DNA from 2 places in the Blautia faecicola genome. Region 2 is predicted to be linked to the other one. Evidence: riboswitches for the same ligand, from Rfam matches in the RefSeq annotation. Region 2 holds a riboswitch; the other holds the start of a gene.
The links. Region 2 has a riboswitch for tetrahydrofolate ahead of folE (GTP cyclohydrolase I FolE). Riboswitches for the same ligand answer to the same signal wherever they lie in the genome.

Region 1: linked by a shared signal. The riboswitch ahead of ETP43_RS07055 (folate family ECF transporter S component) and the one ahead of folE (GTP cyclohydrolase I FolE) in region 2 are both predicted to bind tetrahydrofolate.

The regions. Positions count from the first base shown of each region.
Region 1 is NZ_SDKC01000001.1:1,577,401-1,589,380, reverse strand. It holds gene pyk (pyruvate kinase) at 1-772, shown strand, start outside; gene gpmI (2,3-bisphosphoglycerate-independent phosphoglycerate mutase) at 970-2,511, opposite strand; gene ETP43_RS07070 (bifunctional 5,10-methylenetetrahydrofolate dehydrogenase/5,10-methenyltetrahydrofolate cyclohydrolase) at 2,754-3,605, opposite strand; gene ETP43_RS07065 (cyclodeaminase/cyclohydrolase family protein) at 3,621-4,250, opposite strand; gene ETP43_RS07060 (formate--tetrahydrofolate ligase) at 4,467-6,152, opposite strand; gene ETP43_RS07055 (folate family ECF transporter S component) at 6,168-6,710, opposite strand; THF riboswitch at 6,788-6,889, opposite strand; gene ETP43_RS07050 (DUF3786 domain-containing protein) at 6,983-7,624, opposite strand; gene acsV (corrinoid activation/regeneration protein AcsV) at 7,651-9,585, opposite strand; gene acsE (carbon monoxide dehydrogenase/acetyl-CoA synthase methytransferase subunit) at 9,773-10,558, opposite strand; gene acsC (acetyl-CoA decarbonylase/synthase complex subunit gamma) at 10,648-11,980, opposite strand, start outside.
Region 2 is NZ_SDKC01000001.1:711,878-723,857, forward strand. It holds gene ETP43_RS03285 (class I SAM-dependent methyltransferase) at 1-65, shown strand, start outside; gene ETP43_RS03290 (DUF4956 domain-containing protein) at 240-854, shown strand; gene ETP43_RS03295 (carbohydrate-binding domain-containing protein) at 899-3,127, shown strand; gene folK (2-amino-4-hydroxy-6-hydroxymethyldihydropteridine diphosphokinase) at 3,174-4,001, opposite strand; gene folP (dihydropteroate synthase) at 4,012-4,818, opposite strand; gene ETP43_RS03310 (HD domain-containing protein) at 4,857-5,357, opposite strand; gene folE (GTP cyclohydrolase I FolE) at 5,365-5,922, opposite strand; gene ETP43_RS17885 (hypothetical protein) at 6,047-6,172, shown strand; THF riboswitch at 6,145-6,257, opposite strand; gene ETP43_RS03320 (ROK family transcriptional regulator) at 6,464-7,600, opposite strand; gene ETP43_RS03325 (ketopantoate reductase family protein) at 7,968-8,924, shown strand; gene ETP43_RS03330 (N-acetyltransferase) at 8,990-9,433, shown strand; gene ETP43_RS18275 (DUF6783 domain-containing protein) at 9,414-9,686, opposite strand; gene ETP43_RS18280 (DUF6783 domain-containing protein) at 9,606-9,809, shown strand; gene ETP43_RS03340 (hypothetical protein) at 9,718-10,011, shown strand; gene ETP43_RS03345 (AAA family ATPase) at 10,388-11,980, shown strand.

The DNA.
Region 1 (11,980 bases), 870 kb from region 2:
CATTATAGCTAAAATAGAGAATCGCTCCGGTGTAAACAATATTGACGAGATTTGTGAAGTAGCAGATGGAATTATGATTGCCAGGGGCGATCTGGGAGTGGAAATTCCAGCCAGGGAAGTGCCCAGCATTCAAAAATATCTTATACAGAAGTGCCGTATGCTTGGCAAACGTGTTATCACTGCAACTGAGATGCTTGAATCTATGATTTATAATCCAAGACCAACACGAGCAGAACTATCAGACGTTGCCAATGCTGTTTATGATGAAACTTCAGCTGTAATGCTGTCCGGTGAAACAGCCTCCGGAAAATATCCGGTTGCCGCTGTTAAAAATATGGTAGAAACCATTGCTTTCACTGAAAGCAGTATATCTTATGAGAACCGTTTTAAAAAAGCTGAGTTTGCAATCACCAATAATCTGGATGCCGTTTCCCATTCTACCTGTGCTATGGCTACTGATTTAAAGGCAAAATTTATCATTGTAAACAGCCTGTCAGGACACACCGCTAGGATGGTCAGCAGATTCCGTTGCCCGGTAGATATCCTTGGTATGACATACTCTGAAAGAGGCTGGCGCAAACTTAATTTAAGTTGGGGTGTAACCCCGATCCTGTGTGGCAGATTCGACTCCATGGAGGCCATGTTCCAGCATGATCTTGCAAAAGTCCGGGAAATATTTTCACTGGAAAAAGGTGACAACCTTGTCCTTACCGGAGGTGCAATAAACGGAAGCACCGGCAATACAAACATTCTGAAAGTTGAGCAGATTTAAACACACATCTGTAAACGAAAAAAATGCAGGAGATAAAGCACATTGTGTCTTTATTTCCTGCATTTTTATTTACGTGAGCAACGAGCCAAAGTCCGTGCTTGCACGAGACTTTGGCGACTGCCGCGATAACTATAAGAAACTCGCAGAGCGTGTTTCTCATAGTTATTCATGTTTGAAAAATCAAACTTCCTTGAATCTTACTTTTTGATCAGCAGAGATTTTCCTGTCATTTCAACAGGCTGTTCCATACCCATCAGTTCGATCAGGGTTGGGATGATGTCTGCCAGGCATCCGTTCTCACGCAGTGTGTAAGAAGGATCTGTATTTACCAGGATGAACGGAACCGGGTTGGTGGTATGAGCGGTGAATGGTTCGCCTGTCTCATAGTCTATCAGCTGTTCGCAGTTTCCGTGGTCTGCGCAAATGAACATCTGTCCGTCTACTTCTTTCAGAGCGTCAACTGCGCGTCCTACGCACTCGTCAACAACTTCTACTGCTTTGATTGCTGCTGCTTCCACACCGGTATGTCCAACCATATCCGGGTTAGCGAAGTTGATGATAATCACATCATATTTGTCGGATTTGATCGCATCTACCAGTTTGTCACACACTTCGTATGCACTCATCTCCGGTTTCAGATCGTAGGTTGCTACCTTCGGGGATTTAACCAGGATTCTGTCTTCGCCCTTGTTCGGCTCTTCCACACCACCGTTGAAGAAGAAGGTAACGTGTGCATATTTTTCTGTCTCAGCGATACGAGCCTGTGTCATGTTATGAGCTGCCAGGTACTCGCCGAATGTGTTTTTGATCTCCTGTTTTACGAATGCTACCAGTTTGTTTCCGATAGTTTCATCGTAATCGGTGAAGCATACAAAAGTTACATCCAGTTTTTTCTCACGTGCGAAACCTTTGAAATCATCATCGCAGAATGCTCTTGTGATCTCACGTGCACGGTCAGGACGGAAGTTGAAGAATACAACAGAATCTTTATCTTGAACGGTTGCAACCGGTTTGCCGTCTTTTTCGATAACGGTCGGCAGAACGAATTCATCGGTCTTTTCTGCATCGTAGGAGGCCTGTACAGCTTCTGCTGCGTCTGTTCCTTTTACGCCTTCGCCTTTTGTCATGGCTTTGAATGCCAGTTCTACACGATCCCAGCGGTTATCACGATCCATTGCATAGTAACGTCCTGCAACGGTTGCGATCTCGCCAACACCAATTTCTTTCATCTTAGTCTGCAGCTCTTCTACATAACCTTTTCCGGATGCCGGCGGAGTGTCACGGCCATCCAGGAAGCAGTGTACATATACTTTTTCCAGACCTTCTCTTTTTGCCAGTTCCAGCAGACCATACAGATGTGTATTGTGGCTGTGTACACCACCATCAGATAACAAACCCATAAAATGCAGTGCAGAGTTGTTCTCTTTTGCATTCTTTACAGCTGCCAGCAACGCTTCGTTCTTGAAGAAATCGCCGTCCTGGATCTCTTTGGTGATTCTTGTCAGTTCCTGATATACGATACGACCTGCACCCATATTCAGATGTCCAACTTCTGAGTTACCCATCTGTCCTTCCGGAAGACCTACTGCCATGCCGCTTGCGTTACCTTTTACAAACGGGCACTGAGACATCAGCTGATCCATAACCGGTGTTTTTCCTTCACAAACTGCGTTTGCTTCGCACTTGTCGTTTAATCCATAACCATCTAAAATCATTAAAACGGTAGGTTTTTTACTCATGTTTTCCTCCTCTTGCTGTACAGAACTATTCTGTACGACTGTTTACTCACATCGTATACGGTTTTCACGTAATACGTGAAAATCGCACTACAGATATTTTAACAGAAATACGGATTTTTTCAAGGGTTATCAGAGAAACAACATATGAAATAAAAAATCTTCCGGGAACAGATTCGGATATTCGTTTCTGTCCCCGGAAGATCTATATCACTTTATTATGTTCTGATAAAATGATTCCGCGCTTACATATATTTTCTCATAGCTGCTTCTACCACATGTCCTACCAAAACAGATGTGGTAACACTTCCAACACCGCCCGGTACCGGAGTGATTGCATCTACGATCGGCTCTACAGCTGCGTAATCCACGTCACCGCAGAGTTTTCCTTCTGCATTTACATTGATACCTACATCGATGATGGTCTGACCCGGTTTTACATAGTCAGCGCCAACAACGCCTGCACGACCTGCTGCTACGATGATGATATCTGCTTCTTTTGCTACAGACGGCATGTCAACAGTTTTTGTATGGCATACGGTAACAGTTGCATTTTTCTTGATCAGCATCATCGCTGCCGGTTTTCCTACTACCAGGCTGCGGCCGATCACAACTGCTTTTTTACCTGTGCAGTCGATTCCGTAATGATCCAGGATCTCCATACAAGCCTGCGGAGTACATGGAGGGAATCCAACCTGTTTTCCGGTAAATACGCCGGACATGGAACCGTCTGTCATACAGTCCACATCTTTTGCAGGATCCAGAGCGTTTTCGATCACAGACTGATCCAGATGTTTTGGCAGCGGACGGAATAACAGTACGCCGTGAATGCTGTCATCTTTGTTTACTTTATCGATGGTAGCCAGAAGTTCTTCCTGGGATACATCTTCCGGAAGCAGGAATTTTACACACTCTACACCCAGAGTCTCGCAACGTTTGGTTGCTCCTCTTTCGTAAGAGATATCACTTCCGTTTTCACCTACACGGATAATACCCAGTGTCGGGTTGATGCCTTTTTCTTTTAAAGCTGCAACGTTTGCTTTGATTTTTTCATTCAGAGCTGCGGTTACTTCTTTTCCTAATAACTGTTTTGCCATTTCTGTTTATCCTCCCTATTTCAGTCTGCCTAATACGCTTTCAAAAACTTCGTCTGCAATCTTGGTATATTTTTCCAGCATTGCGTCACATTTTGCATTCAGTTCCTCTGCGTATTCTCTGTTTTTCATGGATTTGGTATTGATGTATACGTTCAGGCTGGCACCCTGTAAAGCTGCTTTGCAGAATGCTGCGCCTACACCGGCATCGCTGATTGCCAGTGTGGAGCCTTTTGCTGCAAATTCCACGATGATCTCGATCGCTTCACAGCATTTTTCCATGATTTCCATCGGTACAGAGCAGGCATCTTTCAGGACGATTTCCATAACTCTGGCTTTCTCTGCTTTTTCCTCTTCGGTCTCTCTCGGCATTCCGTATGCTTTGGAGAGTGGTTCGAAAACTTCCGCATCACGTTCGATCAGATGCAGCAGTTCTTTCTGAAGTTCATCAGCTTTTTTCTTCAGCTCCCACATCTCCTCTTCTACATCCGCATATTTTTTCTTACCTACGGTAAGGCTTCCTACCATGTTGCCCAGAGCGGTTCCGATTGCTCCAACCAGAGCAGATGCGCCGCCGCCACCCGGAACCGGTGCTTTGGAAGCCAATACTTCTACAAATTCATTGCATGGTACAGTTGAAAATCCCATTGCTTCTTTCCTCCGCTTATTTTTTATACAGCTGCCCGGCTAACCGGGCAGCCATATGGATTATTCGTGACTATTCAGTAGGAAATATTCCGCGAGGTGTTTTGGCATGAACATACCAAAATCCCGAGACATACAAGCCAAAATGTTATCACCGAAGGTGATTTTAAATACATTTTGGCTCGTAACTGTGAAGGTACTGAACAGTTACGATGATTCTTAGAACAGACCAGTAATTTTTCCTGTCTCATCTACATCGATCTTCTCAGCAGCCGGTACTTTCGGCAGTCCAGGCATGGTCATGATCTCACCGGTCAGGGCTACGATAAAGCCTGCACCTGCGGAAACTTTCAGGTTTCTTACGGTTACTTCAAAGTCTGTCGGTGCACCTAGTTTGGTCTGGTCATCGGTCAGGCTGTACTGTGTCTTAGCCACACAGATTGGGCAGTTGCCGAATCCAAGAGCCTCTAACTGTTTTGCCTGTTTCTGAGCGTTGGCTGTCAGAACGACACGTTTTCCACCGTATACTTTCTGTACGATCTGGTTCAGTTTGTCTTCGATAGAACCTTCCAGTTCGTAAGCGTATGTGAAGTCGTTTGGTTCCTCTACCAGACGGATCACTTCTTCAGCCAGTTTCAGACCGCCTTCGCCGCCTTTTGCCCATACTTCAGACAGAGCTACGTTTACGCCCAGTTCTTTACATTTTTCTTCTACCAGATCCAGTTCTGCTTTGGTATCGGTCGGGAATGCATTGATGGCAACTACACATGGCAGTTTGTATACATTCTTGATGTTGCTTACGTGTTTTAACAAGTTCGGCATACCTTTTTCCAGAGCTTCCAGGTTTTCTGCATTCAGCTCAGCTTTCGGAACGCCGCCGTTATATTTCAGGGCACGTACGGTTGCTACGATAACAACTGCAGACGGTTTCAGTCCTGCCATACGGCACTTGATATCCAGGAATTTCTCAGCGCCCAGATCTGCACCGAATCCGGCTTCTGTGATTGCATAGTCAGCCAGTTTCAGAGCCATCTTGGTTGCGGTTACGGAGTTACATCCGTGTGCGATGTTGGCGAATGGTCCGCCGTGTACGATTGCCGGTACATGTTCCAGTGTCTGTACCAGGTTCGGTTTCAGAGCATCTTTTAACAGGGCGGTCATTGCACCTTCTGCATGCAGATCGTGTGCGGTTACCGGTTTCTGTTCTGCCACTTTACCGTATGTATATCCAATGATGATACGTCCCAGACGTTCTTTCAGGTCGTTGATATCGCTTGCCAGACACAGAACTGCCATGATCTCACTTGCTACGGTGATATCGTAGCCGTCTTCTCTCGGCATACCATTGGTCTTTCCGCCGAGTCCGTCTACGACATTACGAAGCTGACGGTCGTTCATATCTACACAACGTTTCCAGGTGATCTTTCTCGGGTCAATGTTCAGAGCATTTCCCTGGAAGATGTGGTTGTCGATCATGGCTGCCAGCAGGTTGTTAGCTGCGCCGATGGCATGGAAGTCACCGGTAAAGTGCAGGTTAATATCTTCCATCGGAACTACCTGTGCGTATCCGCCGCCGGCTGCTCCACCTTTTACACCGAAGACCGGTCCTAAGGATGGTTCTCTTAAAGCTACCATAACTTTCTTGCCCATTTTCTGCAGGGCATCTGCCAAACCTACAGTTGTTGTTGTTTTTCCTTCACCTGCCGGTGTCGGGTTGATGGCAGTCATCAGGATCAGTTTTCCGTCCGGAGCATCAGACTCTCTTAACAGATTGTAGTCGATTTTTGCTTTGTATTTTCCATACTGCTCCAGATATTTGTCATCGATACCTGCTTTCGCTGCGATCTCGGTGATCGGTTTCATTTCGCATTCCTGTGCGATTTCAATGTCTGTTTTGTATCCCATATCATTTACCTCCTTTTATACTTCTCTGGTTTTCTGAGACGCAAAGATCTGATTCACATACGGGGTCAGTGCACTCTGATATAAGAGGGAAACCAGAATTGTATTTGCAATTGTAAGCGCAATCGTCTGAAGCGTTCTCGTTGCATACAGTACACTCCATGGTGTTGCGTAATATACATGAAGACCAAGTACTGTAAATCCAAGGGAACCTATGATTCCGTTTACAATCAGCATCACTGCTATTTTCCAGGTATTTATTCTATCCCGGAACACGTACTTTTTGAACACTGCCGGCAGTACACCGGAAAGTACAGAAGATACCAGGATCAGTGGATTCGGTGCATATCCCTGGATCAGGCACCCAAGCAGATCTCCCAGACCACCGCAGATTCCCCCTACCAGCGGTCCAAACCAGAGACTTGCCAGATAAATCGGTGTTGCACTTATCGTAATTCGGATGGTTGGACCGATATTGATCGCCAGCACCCGGCTTAACACCAGATTCATTGCCACTAAAACAGCTGCAAAAACGATAGTTCTACCATTCAGTTTTTTCATTGTATTTTCCTTTCTCAGGTATAGCAGTATACTACACCAAAGGCAGATAACACAGAAACTGAATCTATCTTTAATGCAGTAGCGGACGCAACATTACATCGTGGAAATATTTCGCGGTTTCCTTCGTCAACAGGCAACTTCCCATCCTGAAGCACTTTACGCGCAATGTTTACTCTACTATCCTTGCTCATTTGCATTCTCCTACTGTCGGGAATGAAAGTCATTCCCCGTTTCACATTTTTTTACAAATAAATCAGTAAATTATAATTCAGTTATGCCAGTGCTTTTATCATAGTGATCGATACATCGCCCACTACAGCCATATCCTCTGCCTGAAAAGCAATGGGAAAATTGTCAGAGAATAAAATCTGAGATGACGGAGGAAATTCGTCATCTCCTGCCCATAAAATCATCTGTACACGGAAACCATCGATCACTTCGAACTCATAAGCGATATCTCCGTGTTCCAGAGGTGTTGCGCCGATCTTTTCCATTGCAGATCGGAACGCTTCCTGTTTGTTGCCAAACCCATAAGCAAGACGCATCAAGCATCTGCCCTGAAACTGTTTCAGATATACCGTTCCCCACGGCGTCTCCCGGTAAGTCAGATATTTTCCGGTCGACGGAGCAGCGTGTCCTTCCACCAGGTAACGAAGTACCAGAATCCGGGCATTGATCGCGTTTTCCAGCGGATAATATCCTACCGTACTCTCCGGATCGTGTCTTACTACATAATCCGGAAAGTGAACCTGATAGGCAACACCTAACAGATGAAGGGTAAAGGTTTGTGATTGTTGGTCGTAAGAAATTCCTGTTCTCGCACTGATTTCTTCCGGATCTGCTTTCTGAAGCAACTCCATGTAGTGCTCGTAAGGGATTCTCTCCTTACTGTCTTTGTCGTACTGCAATTCCATGTTTGTTCTCTCCTGCATGTCAATCTTTACTGCTGAGAAACGGACGGGAACATACTGGTATCCGTATGTGGAATAAAGCATGCCGCAACAAATTCATCCATATAAGTCGGTACGGTACTCAGTTCCAGATAAGTCATATTGGATGCAACCTGGTATGTCATACGCTCTGCTTCTTTGGACAGGAGCATCGTATAAGCGCCTGACAACGAAGAGTTACCAATGTAATGGAATTTTTCCAGCGGGATATCCGGGAACATTCCGATATTGACCGCATTCTTCATATTGATACCACTTCCGATACCACCGGCTACATACACTTCTTCGATCATCGATACATCAAATTCCAGAGAATTCAGCATGGTGCGAATAGCTGAGAAAATCGCACCTTTGGCACGAATAAAGTTGTCGATATCCACTTCTGTGATCTCAACATCTTTCTCTGCACCTGCATCCTTCTGGAATGCCAGAACATAACTTCCCATACCATATTTGTCTCTGCGAATTCTTTCACCTTCCCGCACGAATTTTCCTTTCGGATTGATGATTCCTGCGGAGAACAGTTCACTGATCACATCGATAATTCCGGAACCACACAGACCGATTGGTTTCTGTCCCGGATCTCCTACCACCGTAAAGGTTGGTTCCATGGTTTCTTTGTCGATGGTACATGCCTCGATCGCACCGTCTGTCGCGCGCATACCACAGCTGATATCACCACCCTCAAAGGCAGGACCTGCGGAACATGCACAGCTCATCATAAAATCAGAGTTACCAAATACCAGCTCACCATTGGTTCCAAGGTCGATAAACAGAGAAAATTCCGGTTTATTCCACAGCATGCTGACCAGTGTACCGGCAGTGATATCTCCGCCCACATAACTTCCGATATTCGGAGCGATAATGATATGAGCATCCGGATTCACGGTCAGACCAAGATCTGATGCATACAGAGAATTTGTTTTATAGAATGTCGGTATATACGGTTCCATACGGACCGGATCTGCATTTACACCTGCAAACAAATGGTTCATCGTTGTATTTCCGGCAACGCACATACGGTAGATCTGTTTATTCGGGAATTTTGCCGCACGACACATCTGCTGGATCAGCGGATTGATCGTCTCATCAATAACTGCTTTCTGCAGACGGCGTCTTCCGCCAGGTTTTGCAGATTCAATGATACGGTTGATAACATCTGCTCCATAACGGATCTGACCGTTTCCTGAGGATGCTTTTCCAAGAATATCTCCGGTTACCATATCAATCAGCAATGCGGATACGGTTGTAGTACCGATATCGATAGCAAGACCACCGATGATCACTTTTGCATCTTTCGGGAAAATATCATAGACGAAAATATTGCCTTTGCTTCCTGTTCTTCCAATGACACACCGAACAGAAAAATTGGTTTCCCGCAGCACATCTGCCATCTTGCAGATTACCGTATATGGAAGAATCACATGTTCTACCTGCATCTGTTTTTTCAGTGCACGCATCAGACGTTCATTGTCCGGCATGGTATCTTCCAGAGACGGGGCATCCATTGTAACATCTACCACTTCCATATCATTTTTCAGAACAATTCCCGCCGCCTCTACATCTGCTTTGGCATTGTCAAAAATAGCTACTTCTTCCGGGGAACTTAAATCCGCAACCTTCATTCTACTGCGGTAAGCAGATGCAATATCCGGTACTTCTACTTCGATATCGCCTTCCACTTTACTCGCACAGGACAATCTCCATCCCTCTGCATATTCTTCCTCTGTAATATGTCTGGTTCTTGGCGAATTCAGAGTTCCTTTTAACAGTTTTACGCGGCATTTTCCGCAGGAACCGTTACCGGAACAAGGGGCATCAATTGCTACATTCGTTTTTCTCGCAACTTCCAGAAGATTCTCCTCGGCTGCTGCAAAACCATCTACGGCTTCACCGTTTTCAAAACGAAAAGTTACTTTAAACATGATTTAAGCCTCTCTTTTTTTCGAATTTGTGAAAGGAGGCTGTCACCTCAGCCAGAAAAGGCTAGTGGCGACGGCCTCATTATCAGCAGTATTATAAATATTTTTCTGTAATAGAATGTGTCAAGACACATTCTCGCGCCAGTGGCGGTCGCTTGCGACATCTACTTTGTACGCCGCTGTGCGCATCTTACAGTTCCAGATAAGAATCTGCGTACAGAGTATTTCCTTTGAATACGTCACAGGATTTGATGGTTTCCATCAGACGCAGATCGTTAGGGTTAACGATTGCGGATGTCAGACCATTCATCATAGCCATAGCAACCAGTGCAGAGTCCATGATCGGACGGATATTCTTCGGCATACCGTTGGAGTTATTGGACAGACCACCTGTGGAGTTCAGACCCATGTCGGAGATCATTTTGATGAATTCCAGGACTTCCATCTGTTTGTCCTGCATTCCTTTTACTACCAGGAACAGAGGATCGAACCACATATCTGTTTCTGCCATACCATGTTCCAGACCTCTTTCCAGAAGCATTGTCAGATAACCCATACGTTCGTCGTTGTCTGCAGCGATTCCTTCACCGTTACACAGAGCGATAACAATGGCATCATTTGCTGCTGCCAGGTCGATGTTCTCGATTCTTCCAGCTGCATCTGCAGAGTTTACGATTGGTTTTCCTTTAGAACGGTTGTATACAGAGATACCAGCTTCGATAGCTGCTTTGTTAGAAGTATCCAGTGCCAGCGGAACATTATCGAATTCGCTCTGCAGTAACTGTACTGCCCATTTCATCAGATCTTCGCCGTATCCATCAGCAGGTCCGATGTTTACATCCAGATATACAGCACCAGCATCCAGCTGCTGTTTTGCTCTTTTCAGGATCGGTTCAGGATCTCTTTCCATAAATGCTTTGTTTACTGCCGGAGCTGTGGTGGAAAGTCTCTCACCAATTGTTACAAATTTTGCCATAGTGTGTGTCTCCTTTAATTATATTTATTTGCCGGAATCCCCACAGGGAGGATTCCGGTCTTTCTTCACTTTCCGGTATTCCCGAAATCTTAGATTTCTCCTGCTTCTTTCATATCTTTCAGGAATTTAACCAGCTGTACTGCTTCCAGAGGAGCTACGATAATCTCCCATCCAGGAAGTTTTGCTTCCAGGTCACCTTTCAGAACGGCAACTTTACCCGGAATAACAAGTTTTCTGCATGATACTTTACTTTCAATGTTTTCTTTGATGAAAGTAGAGATAGATGTACCGGAGAACTTACCTGCTGCCCAGGATGTCAGTACGGAAAGTCCACCTGCATCGTTGATGATCAGGTTTACAGGTACGCCTGATCTTTCCAGCTCGCCGGATACGATGAAATATGTAAGAGCAAAGTCTACAGTTGTCAGACACAGAGAATTCTCATCTGCACCATTCAGTGGATACAGACCCGGTTCAACTTTCATTGGTTTCTGAGGATCGGTAAATACGTTCTGACGCAGACCGAACAGCGGCAGAGCTTCTGCATATCCCAGTTCATCAACAACTACGATAGAACCGTATTTCATGGTGAACAGAGAAACCAGTGCTTCCTGCATGTATTTGTCTTTTACTGCCAGTTTGGATGTATTTACGATTGTCGGGTAACCGAAAGTTCTGTCCTGATCTTTCAGTGCTGCGCGACGAATCTGTACAGCGTTTGCATAAGCTTCTTTGATGGAAGCGCCTGTTGCATCGATTACCAGGTTTTTGTTTCCTGCTTTTTCCAGAGCTGCAACAGTGTCATAGATTTCATCCAGATTTGCACCGCTTACACCTAAAACAACGTCTGCTTCTTTTGCAAGAGCGTTCATTGCTTCATAGTTGGAAGCGTTTGCACCATTCAGAATCGGTTTTCCAGCTTTTGCGATTTCCAGAGCTGCTTTTGCAACTTCAACGTCATCACAACCCAGTACCAGAGTTTTTCCGGTAGCAACAGCTTTTTTCACCAGTTCCAGATATTTGTCTGCACCAGCTTCAGCGCCATAGTTGACATAGATCATCTCAACACGCATGCGCTCGCCGATACGTTCATAATCTACTGCCGGGATAGCTGCGATCTTAGCATCAATAGTAGCATCGTCCATGCAGCTGCACAGAGATACTGCGTATCTTGTTTTGTTTACGTAGGTTTTCTCATGTCTGTACAGAACGGTTTCTCCACCCAGTGTATACTCTCCTTCGCCTGTTCCGACTTTGATCGTCTTCATTGGCGGTGCAGTAGCCTCAGACAGCGCTTCCAGAGCTTCCGCAGAAACGTGTGGACACTGTTCGATTTTCAGTGCGCCCTGTGCTACTTTCATAGAGAATGCCATACAAGTAGGGCATCCACATTCTTTACAGTTTTTCTTTGGTAACATTTTA
Region 2 (11,980 bases):
TCGAGGACATTCAGATCCATATAAAAGAGGGCACGGACTGGATCTGTGTGGAAGGGAAAAAGTGATAAAAATGATAGAAAGAGCGGAACTTTGCGTAATATTTTTATGCAAGTTCCGTTTTTTGATGAATAAATGTGTAGATTCTGTGTTTTTTAAGTTTCTTTAAACTTCATTTAAGGTTTCTCCGATACAATCACATCCATAAGGAGGAACCGAGATGGTAAATCAGACAACTGTGTGTGGGAGTCTCGCTGGTGAGCGGTGTGATCCTGGCAGCAGCCTACGCCTATAAAACCCGCTATAATCCGGGATTTGTCCGGACACTTGCGATCCTTCCGGCAGTGGTCTGCGTGGTGATCATGATGGTCAATGGAAATGTAGGAACGGGCGTTGCCGTTGCCGGCGCATTTTCACTGGTACGTTTCCGAAGCGTTCCGGGAAGTGCGAAGGATATCGGGGCAATCTTTATCGCGATGGGCGCAGGTCTGGTAAGCGGGATGGGATATCTCGGATACGCCGTGTTATATACCGTGATCCTTGCACTGATCATGGCTGGGTATGTACATCTGAACCTGTGGGAGAAAAAAGATACACGGGAGAAGACACTGACGATCACGATTCCGGAAGATCTAGATTATACGAGTGTGTTTGATGATCTGTTTGATACATATACAGATAAATGGGAACTTTCCAAAGTAAAGACAACCAATATGGGAAGCCTTTTCAAGCTGGCTTATCAGCTGACCTTAAAGGACAACAGCAAGGAAAAAGAAATGATCGACGGTCTCCGGTGCAGAAACGGTAATCTGGAGATCGTGATCAGTAATCAGGAAAATGTGACAGAGAATCTGTGATTACAATACAGAAATCTTCGGAAGAAGAGACAGGGGGAATCAATATGAAACGACGACAAATGATGGCGGTGTTACTGGCAGCGGCACTTGGTATGACCGGATGCAGCACGGCGGCAACAACGGATACAGGTACAGCGACAACGACAGACACGACAGCAGACAGCACGGAAAATAAAAGTACGGAGACAGTGGAAGATCTGGTGGATACAGACGATATGTTTTCCGACCGTGATCTGGAGGGCAGTTATGATGAAAAGGAGTGCACAAAGATCACACTGGATGATGAGGATTCGACATGTGAGGATAAAAATGTAAGCATCGATGGTCAGACGGTAACGATCACCGGCGAGGGAACGTATCTGGTAAGCGGCAGCCTGTCAGATGGAAGTCTCGTGGTGGATGTGGATGACAGTGAGAAAATCCAGGTGGTTCTGGATGGCGTGTCGATCACCAGCAAAGAAGGCGCGGCGATTCAGGTGACACAGGCAGATAAAGTATTTGTCACACTGGCGGATGAAAGTGAGAATACGCTGAATTCGGAATCATTTTCTGACGATACCGACAGCAACGTGGACGGGGCAATCTTTTCCAAAGAAGATCTGACACTCAATGGAAGCGGCAGTATGACAGTAACATCGGCGGGGCATGGAATCGTGTCGAAGGATGATCTTGTGGTCACCGGTGGAACGTATGAGATTACTGCCGAAAAACAGGGAGTGTCCGGAAAGGACAGTGTCCGCATCGCAGATGGAACTTTTACAATCGAATCCGGAAAAGATGCGATCCACAGTGAAAACAGCGGGGATGAGAGCAAAGGATTTGTCTATCTGGCAGATGGAACATACACACTGAAGGCAGATGGAGACGGTATCTCGGCTTCCGGTGTGTTGCAGATCGATGGCGGAACTTACGAGATCACAGCCGGGGGCGGCAGCACGAAAGCGACGAAAAAGAACGATATGCAGGGACCTGGCGGAGATTTCGGTCAGGGCGGTCCGGGAATGGCGGATATGCAGCCACCGCAGGATGCGGGAGCAGCAAATGAGGAAAGCGGCGATATGCAGAACAGTGGAACGGACAGCAGTACGGAGGAAACCAGTAAGACTGCCAGTGTGAAAAAGACCGGAACGGAAGAAAGCAGTGCAAAGGCTAACAGTGAAGCTACTGGAAGCACAGCTTCCGAAAATACAGCTACCGGAAGTGAAACACAGAATAGCGATACCGAAGACACCAGTGCTGAAGATACCAGCACCAAGGGAGTCAAGGCCGGTGGCGATCTGCTGGTAAAAGATGGAACCTTTACGATAGATTCCTGCGATGACAGTTTGCATACCAACGGCAATATGATCATCTGCGGCGGAACTTACACACTCAGTACCGGAGATGACGGCATGCATGCGGATGAGGCAAATCGTGTATACGGCGGAGAAATTACGATCGAAACGTGTTATGAAGGAATCGAAGGACAGAATGTGGAGATCTCCGGTGGAACCATCGATATCACAGCCAGCGATGACGGACTGAATGCAGCCGGTGGAAACGACCAGAGCGGCATGGGCGGATTTGGCGGGGATATGTTCTCGGCAGACGAGGATGCCTGGATCACGATTTCCGGCGGAACTGTCACGATCGATGCCACCGGAGACGGAATTGACAGCAATGGGGATCTGACTGTCAGTGGAGGAACCATCTTTGTTTCCGGTCCGAGTGATAACGGAAATGGTGCCCTGGATTACAATGGAGCGGCAACGATCACCGGGGGAACGCTGGTAGCAACCGGTATGAGCGGCATGGCACAGAACTTTGGTTCCGATTCCACGCAGGGATCGCTGCTGGTGAACCTGACAGATAACCAGAGCGGGGAGATCACACTGGAAGATGGAGATGGCAATACGCTGGTAAGTTATACACCGGTACGGGAATATAATTCCGTAGTTATCAGCTGCGCAGAATTAAGCGATGGAAGTACCTATACGATACACACCGGGGAGAACAGCCAGGAAGTAACCATGGAAAGTCTGGTATACACCGACGGAGAAGCGACGAATGCGCCAGGACAGGGTGGTGGACAGATGCCGCAGGGAGGTCCGATGGGAGATAACAATGGCGATTCTGACAATTCTGATAATTCCGACCGTCCGATCCCGCCGCAGGGACAGGGAAATCCGCCGGATATGCAAAACGGGGAACGCCCGCTGGGAGATCCGCCGCAGGGCAATCCGGGGGATTCGTCAAATGAGCAGACGAAGGAGGAGTCTGACGGTCAGAAATAGCAGAATGGTTTACATAATTACCAGAATGAGGAATCCGTATAGCAGATCAGGATTCCTGCTTCGCCTGCAGATCTGCCAGCATCTGTGAAACGGTAAGTCCCAGTACCGGGTGGCGTTTCCACGGAGCAATCTGAGCCAGCGGGATCAGGACGAAGTCCCGCAGATGCATCTCCACATGAGGAATGATCAGATCCGGGGTGTCCAGTACCAGATCGTCATACAGTAAGATATCCAGATCCAGCGTCCGCGGTCCCCAGTGGATCAGGCGCTCCCGGTGCGCTTCCTGTTCGATCTCATGGAGGCGTTCGAGCAGTTCCTGCGGTGTCAGCAGTGTTTTCAGTGCCAGTGCACCGTTTAAAAAGTCATCCTGCTCCACACCGCCGTAGGGTGCGGTCACCAGAAAATCAGACACTTTCAGCACCTGGCAGTCCGAAGTCTGCTGTAGTTTTTCAACCGCCTCGTTCAGGTATTTTTCCTTGTCCCCCATATTGGAGCCGAGCGCAATATAAGCGGTATGCCAGCCGCGGCTGATCTCCACCGATACGGTATCCAGAGGCAGACCGATGGGCGCCCACGGTTTTTTGATGGTAAGATCCACCTGAGAGACCATCGGGTAGGAGAGCAGAATCGCTTTTGCGGTCGCCTCCGCTACCGTCTCCAGCAGTTTCCAGGTATTTTCTTCGACTACTTTTTTGATTAGATGGCTGACTTCACCGTAATGTACCGAATAAGAAAGCTCATCGGTGAGCCCGGCTTTTCTGGTGTCGGTATGCAAAACGGCGGAGAGTACAAACTTTTGTCCTAAAAAATTCTCTTCCGGAAATACTCCATGCTTTGCAAAGATTTCCAGATTCTCAATTCTTATTTTATCCATAAATTTCCTCCTAGCAGGACAGGATCGCTTTCGTCATCTGAATGATCCGGTGGTTTTCTTTGATATCGTGTACCCGGACAAAGGAGCATCCGCGGAGCATGCCGATCACGGTGGTGGCAAGTGTTCCTTCCACGCGCTGATCTACCGGCAGATCCAGGGTGTTGCCGATGACAGATTTTCTGGAAGTGCCGAGAAGAATCGGGAGTCCGAGTTCCTGCAAGACATCTACATGATTGATGGCTTCCAGATTCTGCTCATACGTTTTTCCAAAGCCGACACCCGGATCCAGCATGATTTTATCGTCCGGAACACCTGCTTTGTGTGCGATAGCAACGCATTCTTTCATATCGGCGACCATGTCTTCCAGAAAATTCTGATATATGGCTTCGTTTCGGTTGTGCATCAGGCAGCAGGCAGCGTGGTAACGGGCGGTCACCTCGGCGGTTTTATAGTCGAACTTGAATCCCCAGATATCATTGACCAGGTCGGCACCGGCCTGAAGGGCAGCCTCTGCGACATTTCCTTTGTAAGTATCGATGGAAACCGGAACGTCAAACCGTGCCTTGACGGCTTCTATGACCGGAGTAACTCTTGCGATTTCTTCCTCATCGGAAATGACGGTATGTCCCGGACGGGTGGATTCCCCGCCGATATCGATGATGTCAGCGCCGTCCCGGATCATCTGCTCGGCGTGAGCGAGAGCAGCATCCATATGATTGAATTTTCCACCGTCGGAAAAAGAGTCGGGAGTCACGTTCAGGATTCCCATAATATAAGTTTCATTCTTTGTATCAAATTCATGATTACCAATTCTCATACATGTTTTCTCCTCTTGAAGTTTACATAAGTTCAAAATTAATAACAAATCGTCAGATTCATCTTCTCCTCCGGCCAGTTGCATGCATTTCTTGCAGGACAGTACAAACAGTTTCGTGACTGTTTGTCCGCACGGTAGAGATAGCGGGAAAATAAGGGAGTTTCCGCAGTATCTTTTACCCGGTGGCTTCGGATCGCAGCAAGAATCGATTTCTGCTCAGTAAGAGAAAAATCACAGTCCGTAAGGATGCGTTCCGCCAGTCTTGCCCCTGCCAGATGGTGAGGAGTACCTTTTTCCATCTGTTCATAACGGCCGATATCGTGAAGAAGTCCGGTGGCGTAGATCATTTCCTTGGAAAAGCCAGCCTGATCTTCCAGATTATAAATATACATCAGCCGCGCCACATCCAGAAAATGCTCCATCGTGTGACGGCAGAAGATCCGGTCTTTTTCTGCTTCCTGTAACAGTGCAAACTGCTCTCGAAAGACAGGGTGGGATAAAATCTGATCGATGCGTTTCATAATAATTCGCTGTTCCATGACAGATTTAAGCCTTTACCATCTGTAAAAAAGTCTGCTGCAGGGAAAAATCTTCCGCAAAGGCTCCACGCACGATGGTGGTCACAGTTTTGCTGCCTGGTTTCTGAACACCGCGCATGGTCATACACATATGTTCTGCCTCGATCATGACCATCACACCCTTCGGCTGCAGATGTTCTTCGAGAGCGTCCGCAATCTGTGCGGTCATATTTTCCTGGATCTGCGGGCGTCTTGCATAGACTTCTACCGTGCGGGCCAGTTTGCTTAAACCTGCCACGCGCTGATCCGGGATATAAGCCACATGAGCTTTTCCGTAGAAGGGCAGCAGATGATGTTCGCAGGTGGAATAAAAGGTGATATCTTTTTCCAGAACGATATTGTTATTGGTAGCGTGAAATTGTTTGGACAGATGCACACCGGCATCTTCATAGAGCCCGCCGTAGATCTGCTCGCACATTCTGGCGATACGGTCGGGTGTTTCGAGTAAACCTTCTCGATTGACGTCTTCGCCGATACCTTCCAGCATCAGACGAACGCCTTCTTTGATTTTTTCGTGATCCATCATGGTACAAAACCTCCTGTGTAAATAATGCTGTATACTGAGAAACTTCCTGTAAAATCGGACATAGAAAGATTCTGAGCATACAAAAATATGCATCAGGATGTTCTGCATAGATGTACAGAATAATATGCAAGAAAAAAAACACCCTGATGTGAAGAAAATAAAGCTACTGAAAAATAACTATGAGTATATCCCTTCACAATCGGATGTTAATCATCTGGTTGTTGCAACGGGTGCGGTAACCATATCGTAAGTCCGGTCCGCAGGCGAACCGACTTTTCGTTTCTGTGGCAACTCCCCATCCACAAAACACTTGACGCATGGAAACCTATTTTGCATAGTATTTCAATCGAAACAGCAGACACATAGGGTTTCTCTGCTGTTTGAAAGGATTATAGCACTCATGGAAAGAGGGTGCAAGAGAATACCGGAAAATATATGAAATTGTTGCTGTTCATTCCGTGGCCGGTAACATTGAATTATCAGCTCCCTGTTAGTTTACATAAGAACGAAACAGCGCAAGGAGAAAGTACCATGGCTATGCCTATGTATCCAGAAAATTTTTTACGTAAAACAGCGCCGCCCCAATTGCCGGTGTATACTGTCCGTGGGTGCCGGTAAGAAGCGAATCTTTCGCCAGAGGAAACGGTGTATGCTCATTGATCAGACCAAGCAGCCGATCCAGATCCTCCGGGAGAAAATAAGGTGCAAGATATCCGCTCAGGATCACCGGACAGTCGATCAGCAGGTTGAGATTACGGATGGCGAAAGCCAGATGCCGCAGATAGTCCTGCCAGATGTTCTGTAAATGTTCCCCTGAGCTATCCGGATCCCGCAATTTCAGGAAAAATTCTTTTACTGAAAGTCCGCTGCGCAGTTCCAGTGCATTGGCGGAACAAAAGGTTTCCAGGCAGCCGCGATTTCCGCAGTAACAGACTGGACCATCCGGTTCCACACAGATGTGTTCCAGAGAACCGCTGTGCATAGAAAAACCCTGATGAACGCTGTGATTGGTGATTACAGCACCGCCGAGATTTCGATTTAATAAGAAAACAAGAGCACTGTCCAGTTTCGGATGATTCCAGAGTTCCAGATCCGCGGCCGCCTTGGAGTCGTGAACCAGATGACACGGAAAAGGAAGCCGGGAAGCAAAATCAGAAAGCTGCATCCGCGTATTTCCCATAATAGCACCGTAAGTCACGGACGAACCATCCGGGGAAATGATCCCCTGTGTGGCAATGGAGATCCCTGAGATTTTTTCCGTGGGGTACTCATTTTTTTCAATAAAATGAAGCACCTCGCCGGCAAATGTGTCGTAATATTCCGGCGTGTCCTCGTAGGCAAGTGGAATCGTCTCCCTCGCGACGGCCTCCCCGTACAGATCCACCGCAACGAGATGAAACATGTTCTTTAAAATTCCGATCCCGATGGCGATCCTGAGATCCGGTACGATCCGGATAATCTGTGCTTTTCGTCCTCCGGTAGAGGCAAAATACCCGTTTCGTTCGATCAGCCCTTCTTTTTCCAATGTGGTCAGATTCTGACTGACCGTGGAAAGTCCCATGTTCAGATCCTGTACGATCTGAAATTTGGAAGTTTCCCGCTGGCGGTAGATGTACTGATAGACGGTATGTTTGTTGATTTGTTTTAACGTGAGAGTTGTCACACTTTTTTTATCCATAACGGCGGCTGCTCCTTTGATAATCTGACAATTGTTACTTATGATTGTAATACAACCAAAAGAAAAAAGCAACGGAAGGGACAGAGAGGGGGTTGCATTTTACACTGTCAGGCTGGGCAGTGGCAATCTTTCGGCAAATATGATATATTTACAGTAATTTATGCGGGCAACGAGCCAAAGTTCATGCTTGTATGAGACCTTGGTGACTGCCGCGAGAATCAAAATTGATCCACCGGATCAATTTTGGATATGCGGGCAACGAGCCAAATTTGTGAAGCGTATTTTATCTCGTTGAAAGAACAAAAGCAAATATGCAGCAGACAGTATTCTGTTCAATAAGTTATTCTGGTGGAAGGAGAGAAAGAGCATGAAGATAAAAACAGTTGCAGTTCTTGGCGCAGGAGCAGTTGGATCGTATGTAATATGGGGACTCTCAAACCGGAAAGATATCCGGTTGGGCGTGATCGCAGAAGGGGAACGCGCAGAAAGAATGAAAAAAGGATGCATCATTAACGGCATCACCTATCATCCGGAAGTATGGACCCCGCAGGAAGCAAAAGGGACAGATCTGTTACTTGTGGCTTTAAAATACGGGGCATTACAGGGTGCATTGGAGAGCATCCGCACGATCACCGGAGAACATACCACTGTTATGAGTCTTATGAACGGCGTAGACAGTGAAGAGATTATTGCAAAAGAGATCGGGGCTGCTCATATTCTGCATGCGCTGATCAAGGTGGCTTCTCATAAAGAAGGACACGGCTACTGTTTCAACCCGGAAACGACGATCGGAATTATTTTCGGTGAACTGACAGCACCGTATCAGAGCGAACGTGTACAGGCGATCGAGGATCTTTTTGCAGATACCGGGCTGCATTACCGCGCCACAGAATATATCAGAGAAGAAATGTGGTGCAAATTCCGTCTAAAGGTCGGTAACAACCTTCCACAGGCGGTTCTCGGCGCAGGTGTAGGCTGCTATCGGGACAGTATGCATATGAAAGAAATCAGTAATAAACTCCGGGAGGAACTGGAAGCGATTGCAGCAGCAAAAGGAATCGACATTCGTAAGGCAGATGATTCCTCCAGTCATGGAAGCGCCGTTCCGCCATCTGCAAGATATTCCACGTTGCAGGATCTGGATGCAGGACGCCACACAGAAATCGATATGTTCTCAGGTGCACTGATCCGTATGGGAAAAGAACTGGGAATCCCGACACCATATAACGAATACACATATCACATCATAAAAGCCCTGGAAGAAAAAAATGACGGGAAATTTGATTATCAGAAAGATGATGAAAGCGTGACCTGCTCGCGATAATAGGTGATTGCATATCTGCGTGACAAAGACAGCAGGTATGGGGCTTTTTAAGGAGAACAATGTTTATGATTAGAGTGTTACAGGAAGCGGATATAGACAGAGTTGCTGAGATATGGTTAGACAGCAATCTGAAAGCACATTATTTTATTCCGGAACAATACTGGAAAAGTAATTTTGAAGCAGTGAAAGAAATGCTGTCACAGGCGGAAGTCTACGTATACGAGGATGACCGGAACATACAGGGATTTACTGGATTAAACGACGAATATATCGAAGGGGTTTTTGTCTCCGATGAGATGCAGTCGCAGGGGATCGGAAAAATGCTGCTGGATTATGTGAAGAGTAAAAAAGCAAAACTACTTTTAAACGTATATCAAAAGAATGTACGGGCTATTAATTTTTATCGAAGAGAAGGCTTCCAAATCCAATGCGAAGGTTTGGATAAACTTACCGGTGAAAAAGATTATGTGATGATCTGGCAGCGAAATTTCAGGGAGAAAGAACGATGAAATCTATGACAAAAGAAGAAATCATCATAGAATTGAAAGTTACAATAAAACCGGAAGAGGAGTATTTTATAGAGGATGATTTGATAGATGATATCAACCAATATCCAGAACCTTTTGAACTAGAGCGTGTCTGAAAAATCATTTTCGCAATCTGCAAGCCCCACTTTGCGGTATATTTTACCCTTATTCGGTTGCCGTAGCCCGCTACGCCGCCTTCATTCGGATAAAATCTCCCACAAACTGGGACTCGCAGCTCACGAAAAGCCTTTTTCAAACACGCTCTAGTGGAACCAATATTAGAAATTATAGCTACCAATCCACAGGTCGATTTTGGCATGCCAGGGGATCTGGTTCATTTTGTGGAGCAGTTTTATAAACACGGATATGAAGAATTACTGATTGCTTCAGTAAGAAACCATCCAACACCGCATAATATCTGGATGGTGCATCGCTGCTATAATGATACGGAAAATCCGAAACGTGAAAAGTTTGCTGAACTTATAAAAAAGTTGAAAAATAACAGGTCGGTTTCTTCGGAGATTAAGAACAGTATAGATGAATTTGATTGGGAGTATTAAAAAGCTACTGAAAAAATAAGAATCAATGTAACTATTCAGTAGCCACTGTCCCGCGAGGTGTTTTGACATGAATATGTCAAAATCCCGAGACATACAAGCCAAAATGCCATCACCGAAGGTGATTTACGCGAACAACGAGTCAAAGTCCGTGCTTGCACGGAACCTTGAGGAGTGCCGCGATAACGATAAAAACTCGCAAAGCGTGTTTTTATCGTTTAAATGCATTTTGGCTCGTAACTGTGAAGGTACTGAACAGTTACGAATCAATAAATAAGTAGAAATATGGAACAGATTGGGAACTGAAATCCTGCTGTTGTGATTACCAGAGGAATCCAGTATAATATATCTTATAAAATCTTGACGGGGAGGAATTTGCATGGGTAGTTATTTGAATCCGGGAAATAAGGGCTTTCAGGAAAGTCTGAATTCGGAAATATATGTGGATAAGACTGGTCTGATTGAGAAAACAAATGAGGTTCTTGATACCCGCCAGAAGTTCCTGTGCGTCAGCCGCCCACGACGGTTTGGAAAGTCGATGGCTGCGGATATGCTGGCTGCTTACTATGAACGTGGAGAAGATTCAGCTGAATTGTTTGGAACGTTAAAAATCAGCAAGGTTGAGTCTTATGAAAAAAATCGGAATCAATATGACATTATCAAAGTAAACATGCAGGAATTTCTCAGTATGACACACAGTATGGATGAGATGTTGTCCATGCTGCAGAAGTATCTGATCTTTGATCTGACAGATCATTTTGACAATGTCCGTTTCCGTGATGAAAATAATCTGATTCAGGTGATGAAGGATATTTACAGTAAGACGAAACATTCTTTTGTTATTCTGATCGATGAGTGGGATTGTCTGTTTCGGGAGTATCAGCAGGATCAGGAGGCACAGAAGAAATATCTGGATTTCCTGCGGGCGTGGCTCAAGGACAAAGATTATGTTGCACTGGCTTACATGACCGGTATTTTACCAATAAAAAAATATGGTTCTCATTCGGCATTAAATATGTTTACAGAATATTCCATGACGGATCCCGGTGAGCTGGCAGAGTATTTTGGCTTTACCGAACAGGAAGTGGCGGTTCTGTGCGAAAAATATGGAATGAGTTTTGAAGATGCAAAAACATGGTATGATGGCTATCGATTAATTGCCCATCGACAGACGGGAAATGAATGCTATTCCATGTACAGCCCCAAGTCGGTTGTGGAAGCCATGCTGCGTCATAAGTTCGGAACCTACTGGAACCAGACGGAGACATATGAAGCACTAAAAATCTATATCCAGATGGATATGGACGGCTTAAAGGACTCCGTGGTTCGCATGCTTGCGGGAGAATCTGTCCCCATTAATATCGGAACATTCAGCAACGATATGACTACCTTTGCAACGAAAGACGATGTGCTGACTCTGCTGGTGCATCTGGGATATCTGACCTATGACAGTGTGGATGGAACCGTAAGTATACCAAATAAAGAGGTTTCCCGGGAATATGTAAATGCCATCAGCACCATGAATTGGCATGGCGTGGCAGAGTCCGTGGAATCCTCCCGCAAATTACTGGAAGCACTGTGGAACATGGATGCAGATGCGGTTGCAGAGGGAATCGAGAAAGCACATGAGGAAATTTCCATTCTTCAGTATAACGATGAAAACTCTTTAAGTTGTACCATTCAGCTTGCCTTTTACTTTGCGCGGGAATACTATACCATAATTCGGGAATTACCTGCGGGAAAGGGATTTGCCGACGTATGTATGATTCCGAGAAAGAAGCATCCTGACAAGCCGGCTGTCGTGATCGAACTGAAATGGGATAAGAGCGCAGGTGGAGCGATAGAGCAGATCAAAGAAAAACGGTATGGAGATGCATTGAAAGAATATCAGGGGAAGTTGTTGCTTGTAGGAATTAATTACAATAAGATGACTAAAAAACATGAATGCGTGATTGAAACCATGCAAAAATAA